Regions from separate parts of the Agrobacterium vaccinii genome, predicted to be linked through region 4. Evidence: riboswitches for the same ligand, from Rfam matches in the RefSeq annotation. Region 4 holds a riboswitch; each other region holds the start of a gene.
What was found. Region 4 has a riboswitch for cobalamin ahead of HRR99_RS14355 (DUF1636 family protein). Riboswitches for the same ligand answer to the same signal wherever they lie in the genome.
Positions count from the first base shown of each region.

Region 1: linked by a shared signal. The riboswitch ahead of HRR99_RS13090 (ABC transporter substrate-binding protein) and the one ahead of HRR99_RS14355 (DUF1636 family protein) in region 4 are both predicted to bind cobalamin.
Region 2: linked by a shared signal. The riboswitch ahead of nrdH (glutaredoxin-like protein NrdH) and the one ahead of HRR99_RS14355 (DUF1636 family protein) in region 4 are both predicted to bind cobalamin.
Region 3: linked by a shared signal. The riboswitch ahead of HRR99_RS03740 (CbtB domain-containing protein) and the one ahead of HRR99_RS14355 (DUF1636 family protein) in region 4 are both predicted to bind cobalamin.

Region 1 is NZ_CP054150.1:2,659,190-2,663,397, reverse strand. It holds gene HRR99_RS13100 (glucose/quinate/shikimate family membrane-bound PQQ-dependent dehydrogenase) at 1-1,155, shown strand, start outside; gene HRR99_RS13095 (hypothetical protein) at 1,315-1,932, shown strand; cobalamin riboswitch at 2,079-2,305, shown strand; gene HRR99_RS13090 (ABC transporter substrate-binding protein) at 2,489-3,517, shown strand; gene HRR99_RS13085 (FecCD family ABC transporter permease) at 3,520-4,208, shown strand, end outside.
Region 2 is NZ_CP054152.1:61,499-65,706, forward strand. It holds gene nrdE (class 1b ribonucleoside-diphosphate reductase subunit alpha) at 1-1,094, opposite strand, end outside; gene nrdI (class Ib ribonucleoside-diphosphate reductase assembly flavoprotein NrdI) at 1,136-1,549, opposite strand; gene nrdH (glutaredoxin-like protein NrdH) at 1,559-1,783, opposite strand; cobalamin riboswitch at 2,030-2,248, opposite strand; gene HRR99_RS22555 (GNAT family N-acetyltransferase) at 2,410-2,985, opposite strand; partial or broken gene HRR99_RS22560 (methionine synthase) at 2,985-3,098, opposite strand; gene HRR99_RS23315 (DUF2934 domain-containing protein) at 3,394-3,585, shown strand; gene HRR99_RS22565 (SemiSWEET family sugar transporter) at 3,723-3,938, shown strand; gene HRR99_RS22570 (DUF6894 family protein) at 4,018-4,208, opposite strand, start outside.
Region 3 is NZ_CP054150.1:741,479-745,686, forward strand. It holds gene HRR99_RS03725 (hypothetical protein) at 1-206, shown strand, start outside; gene HRR99_RS03730 (c-type cytochrome) at 833-1,264, shown strand; gene HRR99_RS03735 (cytochrome c) at 1,339-2,256, shown strand; cobalamin riboswitch at 2,285-2,543, shown strand; gene HRR99_RS03740 (CbtB domain-containing protein) at 2,694-2,873, shown strand; gene HRR99_RS03745 (CbtA family protein) at 2,888-3,601, shown strand; gene HRR99_RS03750 (hypothetical protein) at 3,603-3,917, shown strand; gene HRR99_RS03755 (type 1 glutamine amidotransferase family protein) at 3,920-4,208, opposite strand, start outside.
Region 4 is NZ_CP054150.1:2,957,804-2,962,011, forward strand. It holds gene cobN (cobaltochelatase subunit CobN) at 1-379, opposite strand, end outside; gene cobW (cobalamin biosynthesis protein CobW) at 383-1,420, opposite strand; gene HRR99_RS14355 (DUF1636 family protein) at 1,417-1,833, opposite strand; cobalamin riboswitch at 1,956-2,166, opposite strand; gene cobO (cob(I)yrinic acid a,c-diamide adenosyltransferase) at 2,274-2,891, shown strand; gene HRR99_RS14365 (cobyric acid synthase) at 2,895-4,208, shown strand, end outside.

The DNA.
Region 1 (4,208 bases), 300 kb from region 4:
AACAGCTGGTCAGTATTCAGCGTCGATGAAGCGCTTGGGCTCGTCTACATCCCCCTGGGAAATCAAGTTCCGGATCAACTCGGCATGGGTCGGAGCGAGAGTGTAGAGAAATATTCCTCTTCCATCGTGGCTTTGGATGTGAACACCGGGCAGGACAAATGGGTCCGCCAGACCGTCCACCACGACCTTTGGGACATGGATGTTCCCGCACAGCCGGTTCTTCTGGATATAACCAAGAAGGATGGGCAGAAGGTTCCGGCGCTGGTCGGTCCAACCAAGCAGGGTGATATTTACGTTCTGGATCGCCGCACCGGCGACCCGATCCTTGCTGTGACCGAAGAAAAGGCACCGGGTGGCGCCATCCCCGAGGATTTCAGCGCGCCGACACAGCCGACATCCGCCCTGTCTTTCAAGCCTGATATGCTTCAGGAAAAGAACATGTGGGGCGTCTCCATGTTCGATCAGCTGGCCTGCCGCATCAAGTTTCATCAGCTGAACTATGAGGGCCGCTACACACCGCCATCGGTGAACGGTTCGCTCATCTATCCCGGCAACTTCGGTACCTTCAACTGGGGTAGCGTCGCTGTCGATCCGGAGCGTCAGGTCATGTTCGGCATGCCGACCTATCTGGCTTTCACATCGCAGCTCGTTCCCCGCGCGCAGGTTCCGCCGAAGGGACAGGATGAAAAGGGCAGCGAACAGGGGCTGAACCGTAACGATGGCGCGCCCTATGGCGTGCTGATGGGACCTTTCCTCGGACCGCTCGGCGTTCCCTGTCAGGCGCCACCATGGGGTTATGTCGCAGGCGCCGATCTGCGCACCGGCGATGTCGCCTACAAGCACAAGAACGGCACCGTCTATGACATGACGCCGCTGCCACTGCCCTTCAAGGTCGGCGTTCCCGGTATCGGCGGCCCGATGATCACAAAGGGTGGGGTGGCGTTCCTGGGTGCCGCTGTCGACAACTATCTGCGTGCTTACGATCTCACCTCTGGCAAGCAACTATGGGAAGCACGTCTTCCTGCAGGCGGTCAGGCAACGCCGATGACCTATGCCATGGATGACGGCAAGCAGTATGTGGTGATGGTGGCGGGTGGTCACGGCTCGGTCGGCACCAAACCCGGTGACTACGTGATCGCCTACACGTTGCCCTGATGTGCCCTAACGAAGCCGCCAACCTTGTTTGGCGGCTTTGATTGTTTTTGACACCTGGATCGAGCACGTGATTCTTCGGGCTGTCTCAAGACGACACTGGTGGATTTCGCCCATGCCCACCGGCGGTTTGAGACGACTGGGCTCCCGAAGGAAACCAAGATGCGATCCTTTTCCAAGACTTGTACGATAGCGATTACGAGCACCGTGCTGACCATCGCAACCTGCCTCGCGGCACAGGCCGCCGATGCGGTGCGCGTGCGCGGCACAGTCGAAGGCCTCGATGGCACGACTTTGTCGGTCAAAACCCGTGAGGGTGCCAATGCCAAGATCATGCTCAAAGACGGCTGGCAGGTTTCAAGCGTCGCCAAGGCATCCGTCGATGATATCAAGCCGGGCGATTACGTCGGCATCGCTTCCCTGCCTACAGCAAGTGGCGGAGACGGCGCACTCGAAGTGCTGATTTTCCCCGCAGCCATGAAAGGCACCGGCGAAGGCAGTTATGCCTGGGATTTGAAGCCGAGCAGCACCATGACCAACGCGACCGTTGCCGACGCCGTCAAATCGGTCGATGGTCGTACCTTGACGGTTGCCTATAAGGGTAAGGAAAAGAAGATTTCGATACCGGATGGCACACCGGTCGTTACCTTCGCGCCTGCGACCGTTGCCGACATCAAGGCCGGTGCGACGGTGTTCGTGCCGTCCGAAAAGGCCACGGATGGCGCCCTATCAAGTGGCCGGGTGGTGGTCGGCACCAATGGTGTCGTTCCACCGATGTAACGGGTTCGACGTCGTAGTAGATGGATGCCGCAGTTTGGAAATGGCCGAGACAATGCTCTCGGCCATTTTTTATGGTCATACACAAAGCACTTGTATTGAAATGTAATAACATTACAAAAGCTCTACTTGACGGCATGTGCTGAATGAGTCTATCTGGTTGTGACGGTTCCAAGCGAGCAATCGTGAGGAATAATAGGGAATACGGTGAGGACGTGTTGTGTCCGATGCCGTGGCTGCCCCCGCAACTGTGAGCGAATTGTCCAACCCTTTGACGCTTTTCGAAGCGTCAAGCCACTGCGATGCAACATCGCGGGAAGGTGGGTGAAGACGCAAATTCGTGAGCCAGGAGACCTGCCGTCTAAACTTCATTCCAAGGTCACGGGCGGGGATGCCCGGAACAGGAGACGTCGTGATTGCATCGAGCGCCCAGCGCCTTATTCCATCTGCCATGTCCCGGTTTCAGATTGTCCCCATGCGTGCACGCGCGGGCTGAAGATCTATCATACTCACAGGGTCGCGCCTTCTGGCCGCCAATGACGATCGGGGACTATCGGACATGACATTCCATCTCAGACACACACTCTACGCTGCCGCCTTCGCAACGGTTGCAGCCACGATGGCCACGCCATCCTTCGCTGCCGAAACGCAATATCCGCTGACGCTTAAGAATTGCGGGCGGGATGTGACCTTCACGCAGGCACCTCAGCGTACGGCGTCGCTTGGGCAGAGCACCACGGAAATCCTGTATTTGCTCGGCCTGTCCGACAAGGTCGTCGGCACTGCGGTCTGGATCGGACCGGTTCTCAAAGGGTACGAAGAGGCCAATGCCAAGGTCAAGCGTCTCGCCGATAACGATCCGAGCTTCGAGAGTGTTCTGGCCGTCAAGCCGGATCTGGTGACGGCACAGTTTCAATGGCATGTCGGCCCCGAAGGCATCGTTGCCAAGCCCGAGCAGTTCGAAGAGCTGAAAATTCCCGTCTACACATCGCCAGCCGATTGCGTTGGCAAGGATAATTCCGGTGGCGGAGACGGTATTCGCCACAGCGTGTTCACCATGGACCTGATCTATCAGGAAGTGACCGAACTGGCGCAGATTTTCAATGTTCAGGACAAGGGTGAAGCACTGGTCGCAGACCTGAAGGCCCGCGAGGCGGCGGCCCGCAAGAAGATTGCTTCTGCGGATGGCAAGCTCTCAGCCGTGTTCTGGTTCTCCAGTGCAGAGCTGGATATCGACCCCTATGTCGCCGGTAAAAACGGTGCGCCGGGTTACATCATGTCGGCGCTGGGCATCAAGAAAGTCATCGATAGCGAAGAGGAGTGGCCGACGGTTGGCTGGGAAACCATCGCCAAGTCGCAGCCGACGCTGATCGTGGCAGGCAAGATGGATCGTAGGCGCTTCCCCGCTGATGATGTTGCGGTGAAAGAGAAGTTCCTGAAAGAGGACCCGGTGACGAGCCTCATGCCAGCGGTCAAACAGGGTCATGTGGTTGAAATGGACGCCCAAGCCATGAATCCGACGATCCGCACCATCGAGGGTATCGAAGTTCTGGCCGATGCTGTCGTCCAGCTCGGACTTGCCAAGTAAGCATGGGTGGTTTTTTCATCTTCACCCGTGCCGCGCTGATCGCGGTTGGGTGTCTGCTTCTGGCGCTCTGGCTTGGAGCGGCCATCGGCGAGACATCCATTCCCATGGATGTCGTCGCCAAGACTGTTGCCAACCGGCTGTTCCACGCGGGCTATCCGCTGGATGCCATCGATGAGGGTGTGATCTGGAACTATCGTCTCAGCAGGGCGGTTGTCGCCGCCTGTTGTGGTGCAGCGCTTGCCGTCTCGGGCGTCGTGCTTCAGTCGCTTTTGCGGAATCCCCTGGCGGACCCCTATATTCTCGGCATTTCGGCAGGCGCCTCGATGGGCGCTGTCGGCGTCGCCATTATGGGTTTTGGCGCGGGTCTGCTCACCATGCCGCTGGGTGCATTTTTGGGTGCGCTTCTTGCTTTCACCCTTGTCAGCCTTCTGGCAATGCGGGCCGGTCGGGGAAACAGTGCGATCATTCTGGCTGGCGTCGCAGGCTCACAGCTTTTCAATGCCTTGACGTCCTTCATCGTCACGAAAGCGGCGAACGCAGAGCAGGCGCGTGGAATCATGTTCTGGTTGCTCGGAAATCTCTCCGGCGTTCGCTGGACTGATGTGTCATTGGCCCTGCCGGTTGCTATTGCCGGTTTTGCCACATGTCTGTGGCATGCGCGGGCACTGGATGCTTTCACATTCGGTTCCCA
Region 2 (4,208 bases), on a different replicon from region 4:
TTGCTGATGGAAATGCGTCCTGCAATCGGGTTTGCCCGGTTCACCGTGTCTTCGAACATGATGTAGGGATAGCCGCTCTCGAACTGTATCTCGGCAATCACCTGGAAGAAGTCACGGGCCTTTATCTTCTTTTTCTTGATCCTCGCATCCGCGACCATCTCCCGGTATTTTTCCGTCACGGATATCTCGGTGAAGGGAATGCCATAGACGCGCTCGATATCGTATGGCGAAAACAGGTACATGTCCTCGTTGTTCTTCGCCAGTTCGAAGGTGATGTCAGGCACCACGACGCCGAGTGACAGGGTCTTGATCCTGATCTTCTCGTCAGCATTCTCGCGCTTGGTGTCGAGAAAACGCATGATGTCGGGGTGATGGGCGTTAAGATAGACGGCACCTGCGCCTTGGCGCGCACCAAGCTGGTTGGCGTAGGAAAAGCTGTCCTCAAGCAGCTTCATCACAGGAATGATGCCCGATGACTGGTTCTCGATCTGCTTGATCGGGGCGCCAGCCTCGCGAATGTTCGTCAGTGACAAGGCAACGCCGCCGCCACGCTTGGAAAGCTGCAGCGTTGAATTGATGCCGCGTGCGATGGATTCCATATTGTCTTCCATGCGCAGCAGAAAGCAGGAAACAAGTTCGCCACGTTGTTTTTTTCCTGCATTGAGGAATGTAGGCGTCGCGGGCTGGAAGCGGCCGGCGATGATCTCATCGACCATGTCTCTGGCAAGTTCTTCGTTGCCTTGCGCCAGCGCCAGCGCCACCATGCAGATGCGGTCTTCGTAGCGTTCGAGATACCGTTTCCCGTCAAAGGTCTTCAATGTGTAGCTGGTATAATATTTAAACGCGCCAAGAAATGTTGGGAAACGGAATTTCTTGGAAAACGCATGATCGAATAGATCACGCACGAAATTGAACGAATATTGGTCCAGAACCTCACGTTCGTAATAACCCTCAGTCACGAGATAATCGAGCTTTTCCCGCAGGTTATGGAAGAACACCGTGTTTTGGTTGACGTGCTGAAGGAAGTACTGCTTGGCCGCCAGCCGGTCCTTGTCAAGCTGGATTTTGCCATGCTCGTCGTACAGATTCAGCATTGCGTTGAGAGCATGGAAGTCCAGTTCGGATTCCGATGTTTTCAAAGGCTTTTCAATTGTGGTCGCGTCCAAAATCGTTCCAATCCGTGTTTGACGTTCGCGACGTCTTCATCCGTGCCTAGAAGCTCGAACCTGTAGAGGTACGGCACCTGACATTTCTGGGAGATGACATCGCCGGCGATCCCGTAGGTCGCCCCGAAATTGCTGTTGCCCGCGGCAATCACGCCACGAATGTTTTTCCGGTTGTCCGCATCGTTGAGGAAGCGGATTACCTGTTTTGGAACGGCCCCTTTTCCACCTTCGCCGCTGTAGGTGGGAAGGATCAGAACGTAGGGCGCTTCGACCTGAATGCTCTCGGAAAGACTGAGGGGAATGCGCCGCGCACTTATCCCCAGTCGTCCGACAAAACGATGGGTGTTTTCCGACCGGCTGGAGAAATAGACGATCTGACCCATTGCTCTGGCTCAGGCCGCAAGCGTGCTGATCATATCCGGGCGAAAGCCCGCCCAATGGGTCTCGCCAGCGACGACGACGGGAACCTGTCGGTACCCAAGCCCTTGAACCAGGTCGTAGGCGCTGGTGTCTTCGGAGACATCAACGATGGTGTAGTCGATGCCCTGTCGGTCAAGAGCGCGGGTAGTTGCTGTGCACTGTACGCAGGCAGGCTTGCTGTAGACGGTAACGGTCATGATGATCCTCGTGAAATTTGTATAGGCGTGCGATATCAATAAGGCGTTGGAAACGCCCATGCGGAAGTTCAGGGATGGATGGCAGCCGAAAGCGACTACGGGCGTTACGGCCCGCTATTCACGCGGATACTGACTAGAATGATGCGACATTGACTTCACCCCGAAGTGGTTGATGCGGAGCTCAGGGGAAGCGGCACGCGCAGGATCATCCCGCACATGACTCGCGACCTTCGGACACCCCGCCCGTGGACGTATTCGTTTGAGGCAGGTCTCCTGGCTCACGGGTCGTCACATCCATCTCGCCTTCCCGAAACCTTCCGGCGCCAGTGGCTATTGAGAGGATGCTCGCCGCTTACAGTTGCGGGGGCAGCTCCGGCATTGCTCCGTCCAGAAAGGACATCACGCACCGTATTCCCGTCTTAGCTCCCGACGCGAATCGGAAGAACCTCGAACACTAGATATAGTATATGAGGAGATAGTCGCGTCAACTCTTAGGAGGGTGGCGGTTAGAAAATTACGTCCTCATCCACACCAGCCTGTGGATAACAGTCTCATCAGACAGCTTGAAAGTTCAGCTTTTAATGGCCGCATACAAGCCGTATATCAAGCCTCGATTTTGCGTTTCGTCAACGTTCGGAGCGCAACGGCTTGTCGAAATCGACGCTCGTCTCGGTTCCACGGTTGGACGGATAGGAGAATTGGCCGAATGCGCCATAGCCCTGGCTTTTCCAGAACCCGAGTGTTTCCGGTGTCTGAGCATCGGCATGGAGATAGGACGAGGTGTACTTAAACTCGGATGCCCGGCTCTCCAGGGCCGCCACAATCTTTGTGCCAAGCCCTTTACGACGGACGCTAGAATCAAGGTACACGCGGACAATCTGACATACCTTTTCGCCGTCGCTATAGCGATGTCGTAGGCGCTCCTTCGTGGAAGGTTTGTTCTCGATCGCGTAGAGACCTCCGGCCGCAATGATGTGTCCATCTCCGTCCCGGACAACGAGAAAACTGCCTTGCCTTTCGCGGGAGAACCAGTTGTCCGGCTGCGCCGACAACAGCGAATCTAGGTCAGAATGCCAGGCGGGAGTGTAGTCGATCCCGTAGACGTTCTTGATCATCCGCAGGCAGAAGGTCCTCGCTTCAGCTCGGACGGCGGACTGTGCTTCATCATTCAGCCATTCCAGGGAGAGGTCATTGATGAGCATCAAGCCGCTAACTTTCTGCGGATAATTTCCGCCCCTGCACCGAGTGCGCGCAGCTTCGCTGTCGCCACATGACGCGGAAGCGGTGCCATGCCGCAATTGGTGCATGGATAGAGACAATTGGTCACCCGGTGGAGATGATGACAATCAGCTTGCAAGATTTGCGGGACTGACTATCGCAATCGGTTGATCGTGCGGATCAACCTAAGAACAACGATCAATCCTTTCGACATCCAAGAGACCAGCAAATCATGTGATTTGCTCCCTCGTCCGTTGACTGATGCTATCCTCGCTAAGCGCTGCAAAAAACGAAAATCGTTCCTTCAAGCCTCAGGAACATTGTTGACGCTAAACAGTTGAGAGGCCTGCCAATCCAGCTCGAATATCAACAAAGGAACGCAAGCAGCACAAATGAACGAGAAACGGGATATCTGGGTCAGCGCTCGCGCATATGCACTCTGGGAAGAAAACGGGCGAATAAACGGAAGCGATCATGAACACTGGCTGCAAGCTGTCCGAGAATACGAGCTTATGATGCAAACCCGGGCATCACCTGATGGCTTGGAAATAATGGCCAGCCGAAAGGGCAAAGAAACAAGTTAGTCGTTCGCCAAAGCAACAATGGTCGATAGTATCGAAAATCAGCATGAGAGGCTGCCTGCTGTCCCCTCATAATAGCAACATCGTGACGAAGGAAACCTTCATTGGATACTGCTCTTTTGGTCGGATACCTCGCCTCAATGTGTTCTGTGTCAAGCTTCGTTCCACAGGTCTACAAGGTTGTCAGGACCGACGATACGAAGGCAATCTCAACAGGAATGTACTGTCTCACGGTTACAGGATTTGCGCTCTGGACCGCATTCGGGGTGATGCGCACCGAATGGCCTATCATCCTGACAAATTCCGCTTGTTTCTTTTTATCCCTGGTCATTCTCGTAAAGAAGCTAAGATCGTAGGCGCTCTCGAGCAGGTGTCCACAACAATCTGTCCGAGTTGGATAAAGGTGAGAGGCTGAATGGGTCGAGCGGGAGCGCGTTACGCGTCTTCAGCAATCACACCTCTGGACACTGAATTCAACGGTATCCTGTCCATTAAAGACCTATCCGAGCGCGCAATTTCAAAATAGATTTCGTTTAGGTCGTCACTGTTGATCATTCTGTCCGCGGCCAGTTCTCGCGCAGTCTTCATCGCCTCTACACACGCATTTTTGTCATTCGCAAATTCGG
Region 3 (4,208 bases), 920 kb from region 4:
TAAATTCCGGCGAGAGCGTCACGGCGTATGAACGCTTTGATCGGATCAAGATTATCGCTTGGAAGGTTCTGGAAAAATTCGATCTAACGGATAGTCGGACATCTGGACCCGAGTGGTATCGAAGGAAGATGCTCCGCATATTCCGCCCCATCTCTCAGGAAGAGGTCAAGGCGCTAATTCAAAGCCACGAGCATACTGGAGAGTGATACGTGCCATTTGAAGTGTCCATAGTTACAGCCACGGACGCAGACAGCGTTGAGGGGGACACGGAAGTCTGTGTTCGCTTTATCTGCGATCTCCTTCATACGACGAAGGAAGAAGCCACGGCACTTCTAGCAAGAACGATGTTTTGTGATGTGGATGTCCAGTCGCCTATAACGCTGCATATAACAGTTCAAGGGCGCGACATATCTAATCGGTTGGATACACCATTCGCATCGCTGTATGATCTTGGACCGGGCGACTGGAGATATCAATTTATTGATAGCGGAGACACCGACGACGACATTTGATCGTCTCCCTTGTGTTTTGGCGTCCAGAAGCTAACGCCAGTTTGTCCAGAAGCCCGCGCCGCGCCACAGTCGCGCTGCGGGCTTGCTGCTGGTCATCATCGCCGGTTTCACGATTTGGGAGGCCGTTGCCGTCAGGTGATATGGGACTGATAATGCTTGAAAAATTCACCGGAATGTGACTTCTTTTTGCCATGTGAAACAGGCATCTTCTGTTTCGCTCGTGGCCAATGTTGAGCGTATCTGTGCGGCTGTTCCACGTTCTGACATTTTAGACCATTTCATAGCATCACCCCGCTGCGGCGGACCTCAGGAGAGAGACGATGAAGCTTAAAACCATTGCCGCATCCATACTGATAGGCTGTCTTTGCGCCGGTGCGGTTTCCGCAGCCGGCGAGGTCGAAAAGCGCGAAGGCCTGATGAAGGGTATCGGCGGCGCCATGGGCGCGCTGGGCGCCATCGCCAAGGGTGAAAAGCCTTACGACGCAGCCGCCGTCAAGACCGCCGTCACCACCATCAGCACCAACGCCAAGGCGTTCCCGGACCAGTTCCCTGCCGGTTCCGAAGGCGGTGCTGCGGCGCCTGCCATCTGGCAGAACTTCGCAGACTTCAAGTCGAAGTCCGAGAAGCTCGGCACGGATGCGGACGCGGCTCTGGCACAGTTGCCGACGGACCAGGCCAGCGTCGGTGCCGCCCTGAAGACGCTGGGTGCAGATTGCAGCAGCTGTCACCAGACGTATCGCCTCAAGAAGTAATAACTGAAAAGCCAGGTCCGCCGGTCATCCGGCGGACTTTTTCATCATTGATTTTACAATAGGCGGAGAAGGCGATGGCTTCCATCTGGGCCAGGCTGGCAGGCGGTGCCGTTATTGCGGGCGCGGCGGGGCTCGGTGTTTTCATGTGGGTGACCGCGCCTCAACGTCAGGCGCCGAGCCACTGGGCCAATTTAGGCGAACCGAACCTTGCCAATGGCGAAACCCTGTTCTGGGCAGGCGGTTGCGCCAGTTGCCACGCGGCACCCGATGCCACGGGTGATGCGCTCAAGACGCTCTCCGGCGGGCAGGCGCTGCCCAGCCCTTTCGGCACCTTCCATATGCCCAATATCTCGCCCGATCCGCAGCATGGTATCGGCGCATGGACTGTCGCAGAATTCGGCGATGCCATGACGCGCGGCGTCGGCAAGCAGGGAGAGCACCTCTACCCGTCCTTCCCCTATAATTCCTATGCGCGGATGACGCCGCAGGATGTCAACGACCTCTTCGCCTATCTGAAAACACTGCCCGCCAGCACCAATGATGCGCCGGGCCACGATCTGCCGTTTCCCTTCAACATTCGTCTGTCGCTGGGCGGCTGGAAGTTCCTGTATTTCGACAAGGGCCAACCGCGTGTCGAACTGGCCAATGCGAGTGCGGATGTCGTGCGCGGACAATATCTCGTCGAAGGCCTCGGCCATTGCGGCGAATGTCACACACCACGCGATGCGCTGGGTGGCTTCCTCAAGGGGCAGTGGCTGGCAGGCGGACCGAACCCGGAGGGCGAGGGCAAGATACCCGACATCCGTCCCGAATCCGCTACGATCGGTTCATGGACACAGGCCGATATCGCCAACTACCTCGAGACTGGCTTTACACCGGATTTCGACAGCGCTGGCGGCTCCATGGTCAAGGTGCAGCAGAACATGGCCCGCATTCCCGCCGAAGACCGCAATGCGATCGCGGCGTACCTCAAGGCGCTGCCTTCCCCGTGATGGCCATTGACTCGGCGAAACTTCCGCCGGATAACAGACGTGTGATGGTCTTTCCGGGTTCGCCCGAAAAGTGAAAAGGGAACACGATAGAAGCGCCAAGCTTTGATTCGTGGCTGCCCCCGCAACTGTGAGCGGATAGCCTGAGAACGAAAAGCCACTGATCTGGCGCATCGACGCGAAATCGTCTTCGATTTCGTAAAATACGATGCGGATACAAAAGGATTGGGAAGGTGTTTTCAAGGTTACGACCCGCAAGCCAGGAGACCTGCCATCACGTGAAGTGTCGTCCAAACCGGCGGGGTGTCCGGAACAGCACGGTTACGAGGTCTGATGTTTCAGGCCTTAGGACCCTGTGTCTCTTTTCCCCGTGGTGAATGTTGAATGCGGTCGTGTGGCGTTTGATCAGAATACGCCCACCCGCACAGGAAAGGGTCACCATGTCTATCCAGCAGAATACGGCCTCAGCCGTCTCAACCAAAACATCGAAAATCGCGCAATCATTGACGGCAGCCGCACTCGGCCTGTTCATCGTCGGCTTTGTCGGTTTTTCGCATGTCGAAGCCGTGCACAATGCCGCGCATGACACGCGTCATGCCAACGCTTTCCCTTGCCATTGAAGGGAGAGAGATCAATGCCATTTTTCCGTAATATCGTCTTTACCGCCGTTCTGGTGGGGCTGATTGCCGGTCTGGCCGTCAGCGCCCTGCAGGCCATCGGCACCACGCCGCTCATTCTCCAGGCGGAAACATTCGAAAGCGCGGGTGGCGAAGCAGCCCCCGCTCACGCCCACGATGCGGCAACACCTGCCGACCATCACCACGATACCGAGGCATGGGCACCCGCCGATGGCTTCGAGCGCAACGCCTATACCCTTGCCGCCAATGTGCTGACGGCTATCGGTTACGCGCTGGTACTGACAGCCCTTATCTCGCTGCGCAGCACGCAGGGCGGCTGGCGTGAAGGCCTGTTCTGGGGCCTTGCCGGTTTTGCCGCCGTCATGCTGGCACCCATGATCGGCCTGCCACCGGAATTGCCGGGAAGCCCAGCTGCTGCTCTCGAAGCACGGCAAATCTGGTGGGTCGCGACCGTTGCGGCAACGGCTGGCGGCATTGCGCTGCTTGCCTTCAAACGCAACGAACCATGGGCCATCCTTCTTGCTGTGGTGCTCATCGTCGCACCGCACGTCGTCGGCGCGCCACTGCCGCCAGAGGGTGAACATGCACTGGCCCCGTTGCCGCTGGAACGCCGTTTCATGGTGCTGGCAACGGTAACGAGCTTCGTGTTCTGGCTTATCCTCGGCTCGCTGAGCGGCCTGTTCCTCAAGCGCTTCGACGTTGCCCGATAAGATGGAAAACGCAGCGGAATGGAGTGACGAGCTCGACGCCGTGCGTTTTTCCATCCCCGGTCATGGCGCACCTTGCGCCATGCATCGCCTGGCCTTCAGGGCGCTTCTGGCAGAAGAACCGGGCAGGGAGGCCTGCCTCGCATTCTTTGCCGAAAACAGCGAGGCATTCTTCACCGCCGCCACCGCCAAGATCGCGCGACTTGCGTTGCCATTCGACCGCAGCCTGCACATCAACAGCCGTGATGTCAGACGCGCGATGGCCGGAAATGCGAGGGAGGGCGCAGCCCGCGCCTGCCGCGTTCTCGATCAGCGCTGATCTCACCGATGCTCCGCTGAAAACACCGCGATTTCGGCTTCTGCCTCCGGTCCCCACAGATCGAGCGCCTTTAGCACTTCGGCGGCAAAAGTCACCGGGGCGCTGCCGGGTGCAGTGACGATGCCTTCGTCGCTGACGGCCTGCGGCTGGTCGCGGTAGTGCTCCACGCCCTGATAGGTCTCGTATTTGCCGTGCGATTCCAGGGAATTGCCGGTATGGGCCACATGGTTCAACACGCCGGTTCCCGCCAGCGCGCTTGCCGCGGCGCAAATGCCGGCGACCACGCGGTGC
Region 4 (4,208 bases):
TTTCTAATTTTTCATCGCGTTCGCTGCATTCGCCGGGCAGAAGCACGAGCTTGATACCACGCCGACGCGCCATTCTCGACAACTCGTCCACGCCATAACGCCAACGATCGGCGCCGCCGAGAATCCGGATAAGGATCAGCTTGGCGTATTCCGCCGTCTTTTCGATCCACAGATCGACCGACATGGGATGGCGAAGTTCGGAGAGGTTGGCGGACACAAAGGACACTGAACCATCCGTGCTGCGTTGCCATCCGCGCTCCAGCCCGCCCAGATCGCTGGCCGAAAAAGACAGCACTACCACATCCGCCTGACCCTGATTGAGATCAACCGGCTCGATCAGGTCGTCCAGAGACGAGGATGTGGTGGCGAGGATGTGCATGGATCAGGCAGCCAGCATCCGCTCGATTTTCGCGCGGTCGAGACCTTTCTCACCGATAACGACCAAACGGCTGCGGCGCACCTCGCCTGCGGCCCAGGGACGGTCGAAGTAATGATTGACGCGCGAGCCGACCGCCTGCACCTGCAATCGCATCGGCTTCGCCGACACTTCGACAAAACCCTTGATGCGGAGCACGTTTTCCGACGCTGCCGTTTCCGAGATACGCGCGGCCAAGGCCTCGGCATCGGTGACGGCGTCCAGTTCCACCACGAAGCTATCGAACTCGTCGTGATCGTGATCTTCTTCTTCATCATGATGGGTGTGGCGGTTTTCAATATCCTCTTCCACCGCAAGGCCAAGACCGATCAGCACGGCAGGATCGACCACGCCATTGGACGCCACGACAATCTTGGCCGCCTTCGGCAGATGCGCATTGATATGCGCCTTGGCGCGCTCAAGACCCGCCGCATCCAGCAAATCGCCCTTGGTCAGAACGATGAGGTCTGCGCAGGCAATCTGGTCTTCAAAGACCTCTTCGACCGGATCATCGTGATCAAGCGCCTCGTCGTTTTGGCGCTGAGCGGCCAGCGCTTCCAGATCATGCGACACCATGCCTTCGGCAAGCGCGACACCATCGGCCACGGCCACCACCGCATCCACCGTCACCCGGCTTTTGATTGCGGGCCACTGGAAGGCCTGTACGAGTGGCTTCGGCAGAGCGAGACCCGAGGTCTCGATCAGAATATGCTCGACGCGTGGCTCGCGGCTCAGAATCTGCTCGATGGCGGGCTGGAAATCATCCGCCACCGTGCAGCAGATGCAGCCATTGGCTAGTTCAACGATGTTTTCTTCCGGGCAGCTTTCAATGCCGCAACCTTTGAGGATATCGCCATCAATGCCGACATCGCCAAACTCGTTGACGATGATGGCCAGCCGCTTGCCCTCGAGCTTTTCCAGAAGGCCGCGCAGAAGCGTGGTTTTGCCCGCGCCCAGAAAGCCGGTGATGATGGTGCAGGGAACGCGGTTGAGCGTGGTCATTATGTCTCCTCGGTAAAATTCAAAGGGGGAATGCGGGCAACAAGGCCACGCTTTAAACTGTCGGGCCGTCCGCGCCATGGCATCAGGCCATCGGGTGCTGAAGACAACAGGCGCGCGCCGACCAGCAAGTCGGCAGCGTCGTCTTCGCTCAACGATCCGAACATGTAGGACCAGCCATCGGCGCTGCGCACCGCGGCACTCAAGCCACGCTTGCAATTGGCAAGGCAGTTGACGCTGCGTACATCGACACCTTCAGCCTGACCGAGTGCAACAGCAGCCTGCGCAAGGGTCGCACCGGGGCGAGGGTCCGCGTTCGGATCGGCTTCCGACCGGCAACTGCGGCAAACGTAAACCACGACGCCGGGCGCGGTGTCACGGTCCGTCTTTTCATTCAGGCTTGATGATGTCGATGTCATATCCAAGGGTATGGTTTCCGCGCCTTTGCAATGGTCTCGGGGTGCGGATATCGAAAACGGCATGCGGATCAACGCAACGCCATCGTTCGAACAACCGACTGACCGGAGCACCCCGCCCGGCAGACGTTTTTCCTGAAACGGCAGGTCTCCTGGCTTGCGGCTTCGACACCCTTGCGCCGCCTTCCCGGACTCATTCGTCCAGTGGCTTTCGGCGCGGGCTCACCGCTTACAGTTGCGGGGGCAGCCACGGGTTGGTTCGCACACGCGAATGGCACCGTGTTCCCTCTTAGCTTTTCCCGTTGCCGGAAAAAGACCGTCAGTCCTTAACCCTTATGCCCTGCGGTGCTTTTGTGTCAATGCCGCCGTGTCATTGCCGTGGAACACGTTTTGGCTATAGTCGCCGCTTTGAAAAAGCATGACACCCGGAAGGATGAGCCACAATGACCCGTGACATCAGCGACAGCGAGGCCGAGCGTCACCGCGCCAAAATGGTCAACCGCAAGGCGGTGCAGGATGCCGAAGTCTCGGAAAAGACCATCGAAAAAGGTCTGCTGATGATCAACACCGGCCCGGGCAAGGGTAAATCCACCGCAGCTTTCGGTCTGGCCCTGCGCATGCTCGGCACCGGCAGACGCGTCGGCATCGTCCAGTTTATCAAGGGCGCATGGTCCACCGGCGAGCAGGGGGCGTTGGCCCTGTTCGGAGATCGCGTCGAATGGCGTACCATGGGCGAAGGTTTCACGTGGGACACTCAGGATCTGAAACGCGATGTCGCTGCTGCGACCAAGGCGTGGGAAGAGGCAAAGACGCTGATGGCCGATGAAACCATTGGTCTTGTAGTGCTGGATGAGCTCAACATCGCACTGCGTTATGATTATTTGCCGCTGGAAGAGGTGGTCGAAACCCTGCAGAACCGCCGCGATGGCTTGCACGTCATCGTCACCGGTCGCAACGCCAAACAGCTGCTGATCGACGCCGCCGATATGGTGACGGAGATGACGCTTGTGAAACACCACTTCAAGGCGGGCGTCAAAGCGCAGTCCGGCATCGAGTATTAATCCATGACAGCGCGCGTTTTGATGTTTCAAGGCACCGGCTCCGATGTCGGCAAGTCGCTGATGGTGGCGGGGATGGCGCGCGCTTTTGTTCGTCGCGGTCTGTCCGTCATGCCGTTCAAGCCACAAAACATGTCCAACAATGCCGCCGTCACCGCCGATGGTGGTGAGATCGGCAGGGCGCAAGCGTTGCAAGCGCGGGCGGCGGGCGTACCGCTTTCCGTCCACATGAACCCGGTGTTGCTCAAACCCCAGAGCGAAACGGGCGCGCAGGTGGTGGTGCAGGGCAAGGTCATCGGCAATGCCAAAGCCGCTGATTACCAGCACATGAAAGCCGGGCTGATGCCACGCGTGCTGGAAAGCTTCGAGCATCTGAAAACCATGGCCAATCTCGTTCTGGTGGAGGGCGCGGGCAGTGCTTCAGAAGTCAATCTCCGTGCCAATGACATCGCGAATATGGGCTTTGCCCGCGCAGCCAATGCGCCTGTGATCCTGATCGGCGATATCGACCGGGGCGGCGTGATCGCCAGCCTTGTCGGCACGAAGACGGTTCTGGATACGTACGATGCGGCGATGATCGAAGGCTTCATCGTCAATCGCTTCAGAGGCGATCCAAACCTGTTCGATGACGGCATGCGGATTATTTCGGACAAGACTGGCTGGAACCCGATTGGCCTCTTGCCGCATTTTGCCGATGCAAGCCGCCTGCCGGCTGAGGATGCTTTAGGGTTGAGTGGAGCTGGCGAAAGAAAGCGCGACGCGAAAATTCGGATCGCTGTACCGATCCTGCCGCATATCTCCAACTTCGATGATCTCGACCCGTTGGATGCCGAGCCGGATGTCGAGCTTATCCGCGTGCGCCAGGGAGACGTCATCCCGGCAGATTGTGCGCTGGTGCTGCTGTGCGGTTCCAAGTCCACCATTGCTGATCTGACGGCGCTCAAAAATGCCGGGCTCGACGTGGATATCAAAGCACATGTGCGGCGTGGAGGCTATGTGCTTGGCCTGTGCGGCGGCTATCAGATGCTCGGGAAAAGCGTGGCTGATCCGGACGGCATCGAAGGTGCTCCCACCGCGATTGAAGGGCTTGGCTTGCTCGACGTGGATACCGTGCTGACGGGTGACAAACGGCTCGTCTCCGTGACCGGGCAGAGCTTTGATCAAATCCCCTTCTCCGGCTATGAAATGCATGTGGGCGTCACTTGTGGACTGGATGATAAGCGACCGTTTTCCACAATCGGCAACCACACAGAAGGCGCGATGTCACCGAATGGCCGCGTGTTTGGCACTTATATCCATGGCTTGTTTGCCGATGACCAC